DNA from 3 places in the Bradyrhizobium brasilense genome. Region 1 is predicted to be linked to each of the others. Evidence: predicted binding sites of a transcription regulator. Region 1 holds the regulator's gene; each other region holds the start of a gene.
What was found. The regulator LexA, encoded in region 1, represses DNA repair genes until DNA is damaged. The targets are predictions, from matches to a motif close to TGTTCNNNNTGTGTTCNG.

Region 1 (5,961 bases):
GGGGCTCGTCGCCATGCCGTTCGGCTTCGACGGCGTGTTCTGGGCGATCATGGGTCTTGGCATCGACTGGATGATCCTGGTGACGCAATGGGTCGCCGCACTGCCGGGCGCGGTCGGCCGCATGGCGGCGTTCGGCATCGGGCCGCTGATCGCAGCGAGCGCCGGCATCATCCTGCTCGGGCTGCTGCGCACGCCGCTGCGCTGGTCAGGCGCGGTGCTGCTGCTGGTGGCCTCGGTCTGGGCGCTCAGGGTGCCGCAGCCGGACGTGCTGATCTCGGGCGACGGCCGCAATGTCGCGGTGCGTGGCGGTGATGGACGGCTGCATCTGATGCACAGCGCCAAGGATGCATTTTTGGTCAAGGAGTGGCTGGCGGCGGACGCCGACGCGCGCACCGCCACCGATGCGTCGCTCGGCGAGGGCGTCTCCTGCGATGCCGGCGGCTGCGTGACCCAGGGACCCGGCGGCGCCTTCGTCGCGCTGGCGACCCGGCCGGAGGCCCTGGTGGACGACTGCGAGCGCGCAGGCCTGATCGTGACGACGCGGCCGGCGCCGCAGGGCTGCGCGGCATCGGTGATCGATGCCGAGCGGCTGCGCCGCCACGGCGCGCTGGTGCTGCGACGGAGCAGGGACGGCTACGCCGTCGATGCAGTCAAGCCCGGCGGGATCGACCGGCCGTGGTCGCCGGCGGTTCCCGGCGACGGCGAGAGCGAGACGACGCTGCGCGCGCCTGCCGCCGCGCCGCGGCCCGCGGTGGATGCGACGCCGGCCGAGACCGATCTGCAGGGCGATGATTAGCCGTGGTCCGGCGAGGGCGCGCTCGGCAGCTCGAACAGGCCGAGATGGTATTCGTCGGAATCGGGGCCGGCGTCGGGCTTCTTGACGAGAGTGAAGGAAGCCTCGGGAAATTGCTCCCAGACTTTCAGGTCGTCGGCCGTTACCGTCAGCCAACCGAACCGGAACATGTAGCGGCCCGGTTCCGTGACGCGTCCAGCCTTTTGCCATGTGACCTTATCGACCACCGCGCACGTCCTCCGTGCCCGATGATGCGCCAAGGTGCCGGCCGACGCAAATCTCCTTCTGCGCCCCGGAAGCGGGAGTCCGGGGTCGCCCGAAATTGCTTAGGTCATCCGCCGCCGAATAGCTCATTCCGCGGCGACGATGCGCTCAACCCAAAAACAGCGTTGCGAATGCGGAGGGCCGCCGCTCCACAACCTTCGGCTTCTGCTCGACCGGCGGATGCAGCGCCGGCAATTGCAGCACGCTAACGCGCTGTCCCTCGACCAGCTGGGTCACCAGCACATGGCTGCCGTCGGGGAATTCGACCGCGTCATGATGCCGATCAGGCACGTCGGGCTCGACTTCGTTGAACACGCCGACGCGATAGTTCAGCGTCTTGGTCCAGATCCAGCGGCTGTCGTAGCGAACGTTCTCGGCGAAAGCGAGCTCGGTGCCCGGCAGCATGCAGACCGCGACAGTGGGGTCATTCTCCGAAGCAAAGCCGCGGGTCGACGTGCCGCGGAACGTCGTCGTGATCAGCGTCTCTCCGACAATGGCGGGGCGCGATGCCACGGCGTGCAGACTATAGTCACACATCGGATGGCTCCTCATTTCGAGGTAGCGACCCGTGCCTCTCCTTGAGGCATTAGGGCCTCTACCAGAGTGGACGATAGCGAACGAGCGTCTGCTCGTTTCTGGGCGATTGTACGACTGGTCCGAGATCGCTCCGATCACAAACACGCGACGCTGCGGAGAGGTATCGGAGCGCATCGGGCAAGCCGTACGCTACACTATCATGCAAGGAACGATCCGACGTGTTGCTCGTTCCCGGCCGCCGCAAGTATTTGCAATTCAGTATTTGCGATAAAGGCCGATCAGCTTGCCCTGGATGCGGACCCGGTTCGGCGGCAGGATGCGCACTTCATAGGCGGTGTTGGCCGGCTCGAGCGCGATCGATGCGCCGCGGCGGCGGAAGCGCTTCAGGGTGGCTTCCTCCTCGTCGATCAGCGCCACCACGATGTCGCCGGTATTGGCGACGTCGTTGCGCTGGATCAGCGCCATGTCGCCGTCGAGGATGCCGGCATCGACCATCGAGTCGCCGCGCACCTCGAGCGCGTAGTGCTCGCCGGCGCCGAGCATGTCGGGCGGCACGCTGATGGTGTGGCTGCGGGTCTGCAGCGCCTCGATCGGCGTACCGGCGGCGATCCGGCCCATCACGGGGACCGCGACCGGACGGTTGCCGTCGTCCTCGGCAATCGGCGGCGTGCTGGCGCGCCGGCCGAGGGTGCCTTCGATGACGCTGGGCGTGAAGCCGCGGCGACCGTTGCCGCCGCCGGCCGAGAGTTCGGGCAGCTTGATGACCTCGATGGCGCGGGCGCGGTTCGGCAGGCGGCGGATGAAGCCGCGCTCCTCCAGCGCAGTGATCAGGCGGTGGATACCGGACTTCGAGCGCAGGTCGAGCGCATCCTTCATCTCGTCGAAGGAGGGCGGTACGCCGGCCTCTTTCAGACGTTCATTGATGAAACGCAGTAGTTCGTACTGTTTGCGCGTGAGCATCTCGAGTATTCCCCCGGTTGATAGCGTCGTTCGATTCCGAGACTCTTCTGGTGGGGCCTGCAGGCCGGGCCTGACCTCAGGAGCATGTGCTCAATGCACCTGCTTCCACGCGGCTTCCCGAATGTAGGCACCAGTACTCGAAACAAATCATGAACGGACACTATATGTTCGATATGTGTTCCGCAACCACTTAATTTCCGGTGAACGTGTCGGGCAACGCACAATCGGCGGGGCGCGAAAACCCTATTCGGGCAGTGTCAGGATCTCGCATTCGCTGCCTTTGACGGCCGCCGCCGCGAACGGCGGGCGCACGAGAAGTGCCCGTGCCGCAGCGAGATTCCCGAGCAGCGACGAGTCCTGCTGCGTCACCGGTGTTGCGATCAGCGTGCCGTCCTCGCGCGCTTCGAGGCGCGCACGCAGATAGTCCTCGCGCTGGTCGTTGGCGGCGAGGTCGCGGCCGAGCAGGGCGCTAGCACGGCGATGATGAATCACTTTCCGGCCGCTCAGCGCCCGAATCAACGGCACCAGGAACAGGAAGGCGCAGACATAGGACGACACCGGATTGCCGGGCAGGCCGATCACCCGCATCGCGCCGAGCCGGCCATGCATCATCGGCTTGCCGGGCCGCATCGCAATCCGCCAGAACGTCATGTCGACGCCCTCGGCTTCCAGCGACCGCTTGACGAGATCGTGGTCGCCGACCGAGGCGCCGCCTGTCGTGATCAGGACATCGGCACCGGCCTCGCGCGCCCGGCGGATGCCCGCCGTGGTCGCCTCCACCGTGTCGGCGGCAACGCCGAGGTCGACGGTCTCGGCGCCCTCGGCGTGCGCCAGCGCCCGCAGCGCGTAGCCGTTGGAATAGACGATCTGGCCGGGGCCGGGCTGCGAGCCCGGCATCACCAGCTCGTCGCCGGTCGCCAGCACCGCGACCTTCGGGCGGCGGCGCACCGCAAGTTCCGGATAGTTCATGGCGGCCGCCAGCGACAGCGCGCGGTCGGACAGGCGGCTGCCGCCGGCGAGCAGCACCTCGCCCGCACGGAAGTCGACCCCGGCCTGGCGGATGTGCCGCCCGACGCTGGCGGCCTCCGAGATCGTGATGTGGTCGCCGTCGACGGCGGTGTCTTCCTGGATGATCACGGCGTCGGCGCCATTGGGGATCACGCCGCCGGTGAAGATCCGCACCGCCTCGCCGGCGCCGACCGTCCGCTCGAACGGCCGGCCGGCGGCGACTTCGCCGATCACCTTGAGCCGGGCCTTTAGATCAGCCGCATCGGCGGCGCGCACCGCATAGCCGTCCATCGCCGACATCGGCTGCGGCGGCTGGGTGCGGAGCGCCGCGAGGTCGTGCGCAAGCGTGCGGTGGTAGGCGGCATCGAGCGCGATCATCTCCTCCGGCAGCGGTTCGGCGCCGGCGAGGACGGCGGACAGGGCATCGGCAACCGGCATCAGGGCCACGCTCAGAGCTCCTCAATTCCTAATGTTCAAATTCCAAGTGCGGTCAAAGCCCTTGCCACGTCATCCGTCGACGTCACGTGGATAGCATGAAGGCCGCGCGCCCGCGCACCTTCGATATTGGCGGCCAGGTCGTCGAAGAACAGGATCCGCGACGCCGGCACGCCGATGGCTTTTACCACATGATCATAGGCCTCGGCGTCGGGTTTGCGGAAGCCGATGCTCGAGGACAGGAAGACGTTGCGGAAATGGCTGAGCAGCTCGGCATGGCTGACCGAGAAATGCGCGACATGGGCCGGATTGGTGTTGGAGAAGGCGTAAAGCGGCATCCGCTTGGCGGCCGCCGCGAGCAGCGGGGCGATGCCCGGCATCTCGCCGGTGAAGATCGCATTCCAGCCTTCGAGGAACTGGGCGTCCGTGATGTCGATGCCGAGCGTTTGGCGCAGGCTTTCGAAGAACGCCGCGTCGTCGATCCGGCCGATCTCGTAATGCTTGAAACTGTCGTCGACGACAAAGCGCGTGGCGAGCTCGGCGGGCGCACAGCCTGCATGCTGCGCCCAGTGCGCCATCACCTTGTCAAAGTTGATGTCGAGCACGACGCGGCCGATATCGAACAGCAACACGTCGACGGAGTTGGGAGTGAATTGCGAGGTCATTGCGTGAAACCGTGTACGAGAATTGCGGGCAGGCGGCAATGTCCTCGATTTCAGTGACGGGTGCGTGGATTGCACGTGGCGTTGCATTCATCGCGATACCGTTCCCGCGCACACCACCGTCGTCCCGGCGAAGGCCGGGACCCATAACCACCGCATTTGATCAGGAACGGGATCGTGGCCCCAGCGTCGCGCAACAATTGAGATTTGGGGTAATGGGTCCCGGCCTTGGCCGGGACGACGGCGGGTGTCGTCGCTTGTGCGTCAAACATCCGCATTCTCGCGACATGATCTGTCCGAGCCTTGCTCTTTTCACCCTATATTTTTGCTGCGGGGTTTGGCTTGCCGCGTCGGGCAACTCAGTGGCACGCGCGCGCGCTTTCAGGGTACCAAGCGACTTGATGCCTGCCGGCGGCTTGGTGCCCGCCGGCGTCGCTCTCACAGCCTGGACAGCGCCAAGCCGAGGTAACCGATCAGCGCACCGGTGCTGAGAATGATGACGACGAGCGCCTGTTCTGAGCGTGCTTGCAAGGTTTTCCGGGTCACGGCGTTGGACGCTCCGTCTTCGAGATCATGCGGTCCAACGAACAGCATCAATTTCCGTTCCGGTCCTTCCCCCGGGAACCTTCACGACCTGCCGAGTGACGCGACGGACGCGGAACAGGAACGCGGCTCGGCTGCCTATGAGGGCGGCGCGATCCCCGGAACGGGGAAAGCGCGGCACATCTCGACGCTGTTCGACCTCAGTCGCTTGACGACCGCTGCATCTCCCTTCGACCGGAGGGATTCCGCAATGAGTTCGGCGATGAGGCGCATTTCGGGCTCGCCCATGCCGCGCGTGGTCGCCGCCGGCGTCCCGAGGCGGATGCCGCTCGGCCTGAGCGGCGGCCGCGGATCGTCGGGAATGATCTGCTTGTTTGCGGTGATCCCGACGGCGTCGAGGATGTTCTCGGCCGCGCCGCCGTCCAGGCCGACGCTGGCCACCGTATCCACAACCATCATGTGATTGTCGGTTCCGCCGGTGATCAACGTCATGCCGCGTTCCATCAACGCTTCGGCCAGGACCTTCGCGTTGCGCATGACCAGTCTTGCATAGGCCTGAAAATCGGACGTCGATGCCTTCTTCAGCGTGACCGCGGTTCCGGCCACAACGTTCATGTGCGGACCTCCCTGCAGTCCCGGAAACACCGACGCGTCGATCTTGCCGGCGAACTCCCGGCGACAGAGAACGATGCCGCCGCGCGGCCCGCGAAGCGTCTTGTGCGATGTCGTCGTCATCACGTCGAAACCCGCATCGAGCGG
Region 2 (5,961 bases), 940 kb from region 1:
GATCGCGATCCTCAATGCCAACTACATCGCCGCACGGCTGCAGCCGCACTTCCCGGTGCTGTACCGCAACGAGCGCGGCCGCGTTGCGCATGAGTGCATCGTCGATCCGCGGCCGCTGAAGACGACCAGCGGCGTCACCGTCGACGACATCGCAAAACGCTTGATCGACTACGGCTTCCACGCGCCGACCATGAGCTTCCCGGTGGCGGGCACGCTGATGATCGAACCGACGGAATCGGAATCGAAGTTCGAGATCGACCGCTTCTGCGACGCCATGATCGCGATCCGCGACGAAATCGCGGAGATCGAGAAGGGCCGCTGGAAGGTCGAGGCCTCGCCGCTGCGCCACGCGCCGCATACCGTGCACGACATCGCCGACGATGCCTGGAACCGGGCCTACACCCGCGCCGAGGGCTGCTTCCCGGCCGGCGTGTCGCGTTCCGACAAATACTGGAGCCCGGTCGGGCGCGTCGACAACGTCTATGGCGACCGCAATCTGGTGTGCTCATGCCCGCCGGTCGAGGATTACGCGCAGGCGGCGGAGTAAGCGCCCTTCTCGTAGCCATTGTTGTAGGATGGGTAGAGCGATCGTAACGTCCCTGCTAACCGCGGGACGAACGATAGCGAGGGCCGCCCGCGGCAGGAGGAAACATGCGCGAGGAATTTTGGTTCCATTTCCCGTTTCGCGTCCGCTATTCGGAGGTCGACGCGCAGGCCGTGGTGTTCAACGCCCACTACCTCACCTATTTCGACACCGCCATCACCGAATATTTCCGCGCGCTCGGCTACGACTATCTCGGCGAGGTGGCGCGGACCGGCATCGACTTCCACACTGTGAAATCGGTCGTCGAGTACAAGGCGCCGATCCGGTTCGACGAGGACATCGAGGTCTGCGTCCGGGTCGCCAAGATCGGCCGCTCCTCGATCAATCTTGCGCTCGCGATCTTCGCCAGGGGCTCCGATGACCTGCGCGCCACCGGCGAGATCATCTGGGTCGCGACCGACCAGAAGACGCATCAATCGGTCGCGGTGACCGAGGACCTGCGGGCGCTGATCGCGAGCCGCGAAAAGGCGCTGGCATAGGCGCAGGCTGATTGCGCACACGCGTTGTGCGGATCAGGCTTACGGGGCGACCAAGCTGCGGCTCTCGGCGTCCCAGCGCCACAGCCGCTCATTGGTCAATTCGGTGCCGCCCCACCAGCGATGGATCGGATTGTACTGGCTGAAGTCGAGCTCGCGATCCGACACTTCCTGGCCGAAATCGGTGAGCGACAGCCGACTGTACAGGAGTCGTTCTCGTCGGGCCTTCAAATCGTCGGCCGCCTCGATCTCGGAGGGAAATCCGCTCAGGACCGGTGATGGACAATAGGCGAGCCGGTCCAGGATCAGCTCCGCTTCCTGAAAATCGAACACGCCGCGTTCCCGGTTCAGCTCGCTTGAAAGGACCTGTGGGCTTGTCTCGCCGTCGGCGACGAGATCCAGCATCCGCAGTTCGGACGCGCCGAGGCCGGTGTCTCGCCCGGGCAGCTCCTCGAGCAACGCAATGAGCGCCGCGCGGAGCTGCGGGATGGCCGACAGATCCTGCATGAGAAGGTCGAAACAGGGCTCGGGCGTCGGAGCGCGATAGGCATTCCAGGCGCGACCGGCCAATTCCAGCCGATCATCGGTCACCGCAAGTGCAGGCAATCGCCATTTCGCCGAGCTCTCGCTTCGGTACCCGCCGATCTCGACATCGGTCTGGACCAGACTGAGCTTCGCTACGATGTGGCGGTGCGGGCGGAGCACGTCGAGCAACCAGGCCAGCACCAACTGGTCATTCGGCTGGGGATCAGCCCATAGCTCGACGCTGTCGCAACGCTCACACAACTCGACAAGCCCAAAGTCCCGACCGATCGAGCCGGTCCATCTTGAACTGGCGAAGTCGAGCCAGTGCGTGTCGAAATCGACATGCTTTGCGGAACGCGGTTCCAGCAGGGTCGTGAGGTCATCTGACGAGGGCATTTTCCCCCAAACGAAGCGCGGCCTCAAGCCGACGACGATATCCGCCCTTCCCGCCTGCCTCAGGCGATAGCTCGCGAGATCGCTTGTCGCCAGGATCAGACTCGTCACGACGTGCGCGGCTCCCGCTGCGTGTCATGGCCGGTCAACGCCGGATTCCAGCGCCAAAGGTTGTCGTTGGTGAGGTGCGTGCCGCCCCACCAGCGATTGACCGGATTGTGGTCCGTGAAGTCCGCCTTGTGGGCAAGCACCGCCTTGCCAAACTCCGTCACCGACAAGCGGCTTCGCTGGAAGGCCTCCAGGCGACGTCGCGCATTGTCCGGGTCGATGGAGCGCAAGCCATCGTCGAGCCCGGCAATCGCCGGTCGCGGACCATGCGCAAGGCCTTCGAGCAGCCTGCCGATTTCCATGTCGTTAAAGACGCCACGCTGGCGAAAGCCGCGGAGGTAGAACAGCGCGTTCGTCCCCATGAACCCGGCGGCGACCAGTTCAAGCAACCGCATCTCGGTCGCGCCCAGTCCGGATCGGCTCCATGGCAGCTCACGAAGCAGATCAAGCAGCGCCGGCCTCAGCAAGGGAAACGCGCTCAGGTCGCGATGAACCGCATCGAAACAGGCCTCCGGCGTTGCCGCCCGGTACGCCTGCCAACATACGCTTGCGGTCTCAAGGTCCTCGGATCGGATGTTGGCAAGCGGTACCTGGTCCCAGCTACGCCACGTCTCGTGCATCGTCAGCAGATCGAATGCGACAAGCCGCAACTTCAACTTGGCCGCCAGCGCCGGGTAAGCTTGGAAATGATCGAGCAACCAGATGAGCTGCAGTTGATCATTTGGATCCGGATCGAACCAAAGCTCGATCACCTCGTAAGGCTCGCAAAATTCGTTCAGTGCGAGGTTCCTACGTGCCCGGGCATCCTGAGGCCGCTGGCCCCACGCGCACCAGTGCGACCAGTGTCCGACCGGATTCTTGTCCGACCGCGCCCCGAAATACGCCTCGAGTTCTCCTGGCGACGGCAGCGGTCCACCGACAAACCGAAAGGTCGATGTAATACCGACCTCGGCAAGCCCCGAACGGATGAGGCTGAGGCCGGACGGACTGGTCAGGATCAGGCGCTTCATCGGCCCAACTCTCGCGACGACACACAAAACCAAACGGGCGCCGAAGACGTCGGCAACTCAACGTCCTCAGCACCCGCTTGCAGCGAAGTCATGTGATGATTTGAGCATGATCTCCGCGCAAACGCTTCGCGTTTGTCGCGAGGGAAAACCGCTTCGCACTTTTCCGGATCATGCTGAAGGCTTACTCTTCCGTCGGCTCCTCGCCCTCGGCGTCGCGCTCGGGCGTGCCGGCGAGGATCTGCTCGGAGATCAGGCCGGAGTTCTGCCGGATCGCGGCTTCGATCTTGGCGGTGATGTCGGGATTCGACTTCAGGAATGCCTTGGAATTCTCGCGACCCTGGCCGAGCCGCTGGCTGTCATAGGAGAACCAGGCGCCCGACTTCTCGACGATGCCAGCCTTGACGCCGAGGTCGAGGATCTCGCCCATCTTGGAGACGCCCTCGCCATACATGATGTCGAACTCGACCTGCTTGAAGGGCGGCGCCAGCTTGTTCTTCACCACCTTGACGCGGGTGGTGTTGCCGACCACCTCGTCGCGCTCCTTGATCGCGCCGATGCGGCGGATGTCGAGGCGAACCGAGGCATAGAACTTCAGCGCGTTGCCGCCGGTGGTGGTCTCCGGCGAGCCGTACATCACGCCGATCTTCATGCGGATCTGGTTGATGAAGATCACCATGGTATGGGATTTGTTGATCGAGGCGGTCAGCTTGCGCAGCGCCTGGCTCATCAGGCGGGCCTGCAGGCCCGGCAGCGCATCGCCCATCTCGCCCTCGAGCTCGGCCTTCGGCACCAGCGCCGCAACCGAATCGACCACCAGCACGTCGACTGCGCCGGAACGCACCAGCGTATCGCAGATTTCCAGCGCCTGCTCGCCGGTGTCCGGCTGCGAGATCAAGAGCTCATCGATGTTAACGCCGAGCTTGCGCGCATAGACCGGGTCGAGCGCGTGCTCGGCGTCGATGAAGGCGCAGATGCCGCCCTTCTTCTGGCCTTCCGCCACGGTGTGCAGCGCCAGCGTGGTCTTGCCTGAGGATTCCGGCCCGTAGATCTCAACGACGCGTCCCTTCGGCAGGCCACCGACGCCGAGCGCGATATCGAGCCCGAGTGATCCCGACGACACCGTCTCGACATCCATCGAACGGTCGTTCTTGCCGAGCTTCATCACCGAGCCCTTGCCGAACTGGCGCTCGATCTGGGAGAGCGCGGCTGAGAGGGCCTTGGACTTGTCCATGGAGGATCCTTCGACGATACGCAGTGCAGTGGCGGACATTTGGGATGTGCTCCTTATTGCGGGGATTCGCTAGCGGGACAAACGGGCGATGAGATCAGGCGGAATGCGTTGTTGATGGGAACCTCGTACCACGTTTGTTCTATGTTCGCAATATGTTCTTTCGAGCAAACCGGTACTGGCCTGTTTCCATCCCTAGTGGCCTACTTTGAAATTTCGAGTGGCCTAGTTTGGGTTTAACCCTGCCTCAACCATGGATTGGCAGCTGTTCTCAGTAGTCCTACCGAGCAGCCTATAGGATGTTCTATCCCCATCCGTTCCGCTTGACGGCCAAACGTTCTTCCCCGGTGTTCTCCGTGGGTGAACGGGGTTCCTGAATCCTCGGTCGTGCCTCAGATGAAAATCGCGCCAGCCAACGCGCCGCCCAATTGGGTACTCATTTCGATCCCACTGAGGTTAACGCGCCATGATGTAAGGTTGATGGCCCCATTTGGCACAACCCATTTTTGAATGGAGGCACCATGAGATATAGCATCTGCATTCTATTGGCGGCGCTATGCTTGGGTCCCGGCACCGCAATGGCGCAATGTAGGGGTCTTAACGGCCAGTCGGCATGTGGGCCCAATCCATATCCTGCCAACACTACCAAACACCCAGGCGGCGGAAACGATACAACAGGCCCAGGCGCAAAGGCGCCAGCAACTGGGCTCCCGGCGCAAGACCGCGGCCAAATGCGTGGACAAACTCCTGCAAGCAGGATTGCGAATCCACACTAGATTTAACGAAAGCGCAGGCTGAGGCCGCCTCAGTTGGCGGCCTCTTCTTCGTCATCCTCATCTTCTGGAGCCGAGTTTGTCCCATGACGGACATGCGTATTGGGAGTTGCGCACCGTGACCAAGTTGCCGCGCATACGCCGGTTCCTAAGTGGCCTGTTTTGATTTGGCGAGTGGCCTATTTCGGCCAGTACCAGCAAACCGGTGCTGGCCTGTTTCCATCCACAGTGCCCTGCTTTGATTTTTGGAGTGGCCCGGCTTGGGTTTAACCCCGTTGTAACCAAGGGGTAGCCGATGTTCTCGGTAGGACTACTGAGAAGACCCTCAGATGTTCTGGCCCCATAATTTCCTGCGGGTCGCGATCTGTTCTCGCGGAATGTTTACTGGAACAATTGACCCGGCAGTGCCCTTATTTGGGGGCCCCCAGCCAGACAGGTAGCCCCCCGACTGCTGGAGGAAAACCCGCCTCCGGGACGGGTTGGCGGCCCCCTGTCGGGGCCGTTTAAAATTCCGTAGTTCTCCGGCCAAGAACAAAGTTCCGGCCGTACGATGCGCCTCGCGCCCGAAGTTCCCTGATAATCAACAAGTTAACCTGACAGGCGCGACGGCGTCCGATAGCGGCTGGCACAATCTGCATACTACCTTCGTACCCCTCCTGAGCCCTGGAAAAACTCCGTAGCGTTCGACGGAAGACTCAGGTTCCGCCAGTGTTCGTAACATTGGCCTGCTCAACCAACGCGAATTGCGCGGCGCTGGGCAGGCAACATGGCTGGCGACCGTTCCGTGGCGACGCTGCCGACGGACGAATCCTTCCAGAATCCACAACGACAGCTCGAACGGGCG
Region 3 (5,961 bases), 310 kb from region 1:
AGTGGCCGAATACCACCGCGTGCATGATCCGCCCGGGCATGAACGTGAACAGCCCGGCAATGACTAGCGCGCCGAAGAAAATGCCGATCATCGTGAACCTGTGGCGGCGGACATCGTGGCTCCGTGCGGCCGTGACGCCGAGCGCCAGCATGGCGAGCGAGAAGATCGACAGCAGGTGGATCGGGCTCCAGGGACCGACCAGCTGGATCTGATGGATCCAAAACGAGCTTCCGGCGACCACCAGCATCAGGATCACCCAGATCCAGCCCAGGGTCCGGTGCGGCAGCGTGCCCTTGGGGGCGGCCAGCTGGATGGAGCCGAGCACGAAGGCGGCCATCGCGGCAAAGGCGTGGAGTGGGATCGCAGGCGCGGCGTCGAGCAATGGCGCGAGGCTCATGATGGCCGGCCCTCGGGTGAAGCTCGCGGCCAAGCATCAAATGCCGCAGGCCAATGTAAATATCATTTACATCGGGCTGTGTCAAAGTCCAGGGAACCCGCATCCCTTACGTCGAACCACCGACGTTCTGACAGAGAGTTACCGAGTTATCCTCATATTCCACACGAGGAAATTGCTGGTCCAGATCGCGGCGACCGTTCCGGGAAATGATCTTCACGGAACGGCGCCTGACGGAATCGACGGAAGCGCGACCGCTGCTCAGAACGGGATGTCGTCGTCCATGTCGCTGTTGCGGCTGCTGCCACCACCCGCGGCGACGGCGCGGCGCGGCGCCGAGCTGACCGGTCCGGCCGAACCGAAATCGCTGCCGCCATCATCGGAAAAGCTGCTGCCCCCACCGCCACGCCCGTCGAGCATGGTGAGGTTGGAGTTGAAGCCCTGCAGCACGACTTCGGTCGAGTACTTCTCGACGCCGCTCTGGTCGGTCCATTTGCGGGTCTGCAACTGACCCTCAATGTACACCTTGGCGCCCTTCTTCAGATACTGCTCGGCGACCTTGCAGAGGCCCTCGTTGAAGATCACGACGCGGTGCCACTCGGTCTTTTCCTTACGCTCGCCGGTGCCCTTGTCGCGCCACGTTTCCGAGGTGGCGATGGAAAGGTTTGCGATCGGACGGCCGTCCTGCGTCCGCCGGATTTCCGGATCCTTGCCGAGGTTTCCCACCAGGATCACCTTGTTCACGCTTCCTGCCATCGCATCATCTCCACTCAAAAACCGGGCGTCCGGACATTCGGCCGCCACTCTCAACCTTCGCCACTTACGTCGCAGGCGTCGTGGATGACCCTATACGCCGGTGCCGGCTCGTCGCCTTTGCCGTCGCGCGGTTATCCACGGATATCGGGATATAGCACCGGATCCGGCATCGTTCCAGTTTTGTTCGCCACAACCATCCGTAGAAGCGGCCAGTGCCGTCAGAGCGGCAGTCGATCTCGGCGCAGGCCGACGCTCGGCAGCAAGATTTAGAAAAACAACAAACAAATCAGTAGCTTGCCTTATCGATACTTCTCCCGCGAGTGTTGCATTTGGGAGACTGCGTTTGCGGTTGAATCAGCGTATAGCTCCAACCATGGCGCGGGCGCTCGCGTCTGGGATCGTGCTTCGGGACCGTTTGGAAGCCGATCGGGGTGCTGGGGGATTGATAATGAAGAAGTTTTTGCTCGGTACGGTTGCTCTGATTGCGTTTGCTGCGCCTGCCGCGGCTGCCGATCTCGCTGCGCGCCCGTACACCAAGGCACCGCCGCCCGTGGTTGCCCCGATCTATGACTGGACCGGCTTCTACATCGGCGCCAACGGCGGCTGGGGCTCGAGCCACAATTGCTGGGACCAGCTCCCGGCCGGCATCTTCCTCGCATCAGATGGTTGCCATGATGCAACCGGCGGCGTCGCCGGTGGCCAGATCGGTTATCGCTGGCAGGCTGGCGCCTGGGTGTTCGGCCTCGAAGCGCAGGGCGACTGGGCTGACCTGAAGGGCAGCAACAACAGCGCGATCTTCCCGGGCCTGTTCACCAACCAGTCCAAGATCGACGCGTTCGGCCTGTTCACCGGCCAGATCGGTTACGCCGTCAACAACGTGCTGCTCTACGCCAAGGGCGGCGCGGCGCTGACCGACAACCGCTTCAACACCTACTTCACCCCAACCGGCGTGCTGGTCGGTAGCGCCAGCGACACCCGCTGGGGCGGCACCGTCGGCGCCGGCATCGAAGTCGGCTTCGCGCCGAACTGGACCGCAGGCATCGAATACGACCACCTGTTCATGCAGGACAAGACCTACAACCTGATCGCTCCCAACGGCACGCTGAACAGCACCATCCGCGATCGCCAGGACGTCGACCTCGTCACCGTCCGCGTGAACTACAAGTGGGGTGGCCCGGTCGTCGCGCGCTACTGATCGCGCCAGGCCGATTGATCCAGACGAAAGGCCGGCCTCGCGCCGGCCTTTTTGTTTGCGCCTGTTTGTGCGCCGGCTTTTTCGTTGCGTGTGCACGCGCACCTCACCGGGGCCGTTTTCGGTGCGTTGTGGTTTCGCGGATACACACGTTCCGGCATTTCTCTGTAGAAGCACCAGCACGTCACGCGACACTGCTGTGACGCTCTCTTCAAAATCTTTGAAGGGACAACAAGAAAATGAGCAAGAAAAACGGGACTCGGACTTTGAAATCAGGAATGTTTTGCTGGGAAATCAGGAATGTTTTGCTGGCCTCGGCCGGCATGTTTGCACTGAACACTTTTGCACCGGCAATGGCCGCCGACATGGCGGCACGCGCGCCTTACGTGAAGGCTCCGCCGCCGGCCGCGATCTACAACTGGACCGGCTTCTACGTCGGTGGCTTCGGCGGCTACGCCAGCGAGAACTCCGGCACCCCGAGCATGGAAGGCGGCTTCGGCGGCGGCACCATCGGCTACAACTGGCAGGCCGGCAACATCGTGTACGGCCTCGAGGTTGACGCTGCAGGCGCTGACATCGACGCGTCGGTCTCCGCGCTCGGCGTCACCGCCCGCAGCAAGATCGACTCGCTCGGCACCGTGCGCGGCCGCTTCGGCTTCGCCGTCGACAAGGTGCTGTTCTACGGCACCGGCGGCTACGCCTGGGCCAACAACGAGGTCAGCGTCATCGCGTTCGGCGTGACCGCCTCGCAGAGCAACTTCCACTCCGGCTGGACCGTCGGCGCCGGCGTCGAGGCCTTCATCGCCCCGCAGTGGTCGATCAAGGGCGAATACCTGTATCGCAGCCTCGACAGCGAGAACTATTTCGGCGTGCCCTCCGGTACGCTCGAGCTGCACAGCGCCCAGTTCGGCGTCAACTATCACTTCGGCGGCCCGATCGTCGCCAAGTACTAAGATTGATCTGCGATCAGATCGCACCGAAAGGCCGGCCTCGCGCCGGCCTTTTTGCGTAAGAGCGTTTTCGAGCGAAGCGGATTCCGGCTCGCGCAAGGAAAACGCGTCAAAGCGGGAATCTGGAGCCCCCGTTCCGATTCCATCGGAACGGGGGAAAGGCTCTAGCGGAACCGGCGCTGCTGACGGCTGCTGCCATCAGGCAAACTATCCGTTGATGGACGCGACTCAGCACTGGAAATTGTCGGCCGTTCTTCCTACGTTCCAGCCTTCACACCCCATCGGCGCAAGGTCCCGGCATCACCGGCGATGCGCGCCCAAAAGGCGCCCAAGCATGCGCCCGGAACTGTCGCTATGGATGAAGTGCTCAAGGCGAAGCGCCAACAGAACGCCGGCTCCTCATCGCGCGCCATCACGATCCGTGGCGCGCGCGAACACAATCTGAAGAACATCGACGTCGAGATTCCCCGCGACAAGCTCGTGGTGTTCACCGGCCTGTCCGGTTCCGGCAAGTCGTCGCTCGCGTTCGACACCATCTATGCCGAGGGCCAGCGCCGCTACGTCGAATCGCTGTCGGCCTATGCGCGCCAGTTCCTCGAGATGATGCAGAAGCCGGATGTCGACCAGATCGACGGTCTGTCGCCGGCGATCTCGATCGAGCAGAAGACCACGTCGAAGAATCCGCGCTCCACCGTCGGCACCGTTACCGAGATCTACGACTACATGCGCCTGCTCTGGGCGCGCGTCGGCGTGCCCTATTCGCCGGCCACCGGCCTGCCGATCGAGAGCCAGATCGTCTCGCAGATGGTCGACCGCGTGCTGGCGCTGCCGGAAGGCACCCGCCTCTACCTGCTGGCGCCGGTCGTGCGCGGCCGCAAGGGCGAGTACAAGAAGGAGCTCGCCGAGTATCTCAAGAAGGGCTTTCAGCGCGTCAAGATCGACGGCACCTTCTACGAACTGTCCGAAGCGCCCGCGCTCGACAAGAAATTCCCGCACGACATCGACGTCGTGGTCGACCGTATCGTGGTGCGTCCCGACCTCGCCCAGCGCCTCGCGGAAAGCTTTGAGACCGCGCTGAAGCTCGCCGAGGGCCTCGCCGTGATTGAATATGCCGACGCGCCGGCGGCGGCCGCCCAGGACGACAAGAAAGAGGACAAGAAGAAAACCGCCAAGATCCACGACAAGAGCGGGCCCGAGCGCATCCTGTTCTCGGAGAAGTTCGCCTGCCCGGTCTCCGGGTTCACGATCCCCGAGATCGAGCCGCGCCTGTTCTCGTTCAACAACCCCTATGGCGCCTGTCCGGCCTGCGGCGGCCTGGGCGTCGAGCAGCATATCGACGAAGACCTGGTCATCCCCGACAAGGAGCTGACCTTGCGCAAGGGCGCGATCGCGCCCTGGGCGAAATCGTCCTCGCCCTACTACATCCAGACCCTGACCGCGCTCGGCAAGCACTACAAGTTCACGCTCGACACCAAGTGGAAGGACCTCACCAAGAAGGTCCAGAACGCGCTGCTGCACGGCTCCGGCGACGACGAGATCAAGTTCTCCTATGAGGACGGCGTCCGCTCCTACGACACCAAGAAGCCGTTCGAGGGCGTCATCACCAACATCAACCGCCGCTACCGCGAAACCGAGAGCGAGTGGGCGCGCGAGGAGCTCGGCAAGTATTTCTCCGACGTGCCCTGCGAAGGCTGCAACGGCCATCGGCTGAAGCCCGAGGCGCTATGCGTCAAGATCGGCGGCAAGCATATCGGCGAGATCTCCGAGCTCTCGGTCAAGCGCGCCGGCGAATGGTTCGAGACGGTGCCGGAGGCGCTGAACGCGCAGCAGAACGAGATCGCGACGCGCATCCTGAAAGAGATCCGCGAGCGCCTGACCTTCCTGCTCGACGTCGGCCTGAACTACCTGACGCTGTCGCGCTCCTCCGGCACGCTGTCGGGCGGCGAGAGCCAGCGCATCCGCCTCGCCTCGCAGATCGGCTCGGGCCTGACCGGCGTGCTCTACGTGCTGGACGAGCCGTCGATCGGCCTGCACCAGCGCGACAATGCCCGCCTGCTCGACACGCTGAAGCGGCTGCGCGACCTCGGCAATACCGTGGTCGTGGTCGAGCATGACGAGGACGCCATCCGCCTCGCCGATTACGTGCTCGATATCGGGCCCGGCGCCGGCATGCATGGCGGCCACATCGTCGCTGAGGGCACGCCCGACCAGATCATGCGCAACCCGAAATCGCTGACCGGCAAGTATCTCACCGGCGAGTTGTCGGTGCCTGTGCCCGACCGGCGGCCGCCGAACCACCGGCGCACCATCAAGGTCGTCAACGCGCGCGGCAACAACCTCAAAAACGTCTCGGCCGAAATCCCGCTCGGCCTGTTCACCTGCGTGACCGGCGTCTCCGGCGGCGGCAAGTCGACGCTGTTGATCGACACGCTGTACCGCGCCATCGCCCGCAAGCTGAACAACGCCAGCGAGGGCGCGGCGCCGCACGACCGCATCGAGGGCCTCGAGCACATCGACAAGATCATCGACATCGACCAGTCGCCGATCGGCCGCACGCCGCGCTCCAACCCCGCGACCTATACCGGCGCCTTCACGCCGATCCGCGAATGGTTCGCCGGCCTGCCGGAAGCGAAGGCGCGCGGCTACGAGCCCGGGCGCTTCTCCTTCAA

Region 2: the regulator LexA is predicted to act here: its motif matches at 4,490-4,507, upstream of recA (recombinase RecA).
Region 3: the regulator LexA is predicted to act here: its motif matches at 3,542-3,559, upstream of uvrA (excinuclease ABC subunit UvrA).

The regions. Positions count from the first base shown of each region.
Region 1 covers NZ_CP121669.1:4,524,376-4,530,336, forward strand. Annotated here, with positions in the region: gene QA635_RS21245 (ComEC/Rec2 family competence protein) at 1-796, shown strand, start outside; gene QA635_RS21250 (hypothetical protein) at 793-1,020, opposite strand; gene QA635_RS21255 (hypothetical protein) at 1,166-1,594, opposite strand; gene lexA (transcriptional repressor LexA) at 1,850-2,554, opposite strand; gene QA635_RS21265 (molybdopterin molybdotransferase MoeA) at 2,798-4,009, opposite strand; gene QA635_RS21270 (HAD family hydrolase) at 4,036-4,662, opposite strand; gene QA635_RS21275 (hypothetical protein) at 5,098-5,253, opposite strand; gene QA635_RS21280 (serine hydroxymethyltransferase) at 5,341-5,961, opposite strand, start outside.
Region 2 covers NZ_CP121669.1:3,579,953-3,585,913, reverse strand. Annotated here, with positions in the region: gene gcvP (aminomethyl-transferring glycine dehydrogenase) at 1-547, shown strand, start outside; gene QA635_RS16660 (acyl-CoA thioesterase) at 652-1,083, shown strand; gene QA635_RS16655 (hypothetical protein) at 1,123-2,109, opposite strand; gene QA635_RS16650 (hypothetical protein) at 2,106-3,116, opposite strand; gene recA (recombinase RecA) at 3,298-4,386, opposite strand.
Region 3 covers NZ_CP121669.1:4,831,743-4,837,703, forward strand. Annotated here, with positions in the region: gene QA635_RS22745 (DUF2306 domain-containing protein) at 1-397, opposite strand, end outside; gene QA635_RS22750 (single-stranded DNA-binding protein) at 656-1,150, opposite strand; gene QA635_RS22755 (outer membrane protein) at 1,599-2,345, shown strand; gene QA635_RS22760 (outer membrane protein) at 2,636-3,295, shown strand; gene uvrA (excinuclease ABC subunit UvrA) at 3,647-5,961, shown strand, end outside.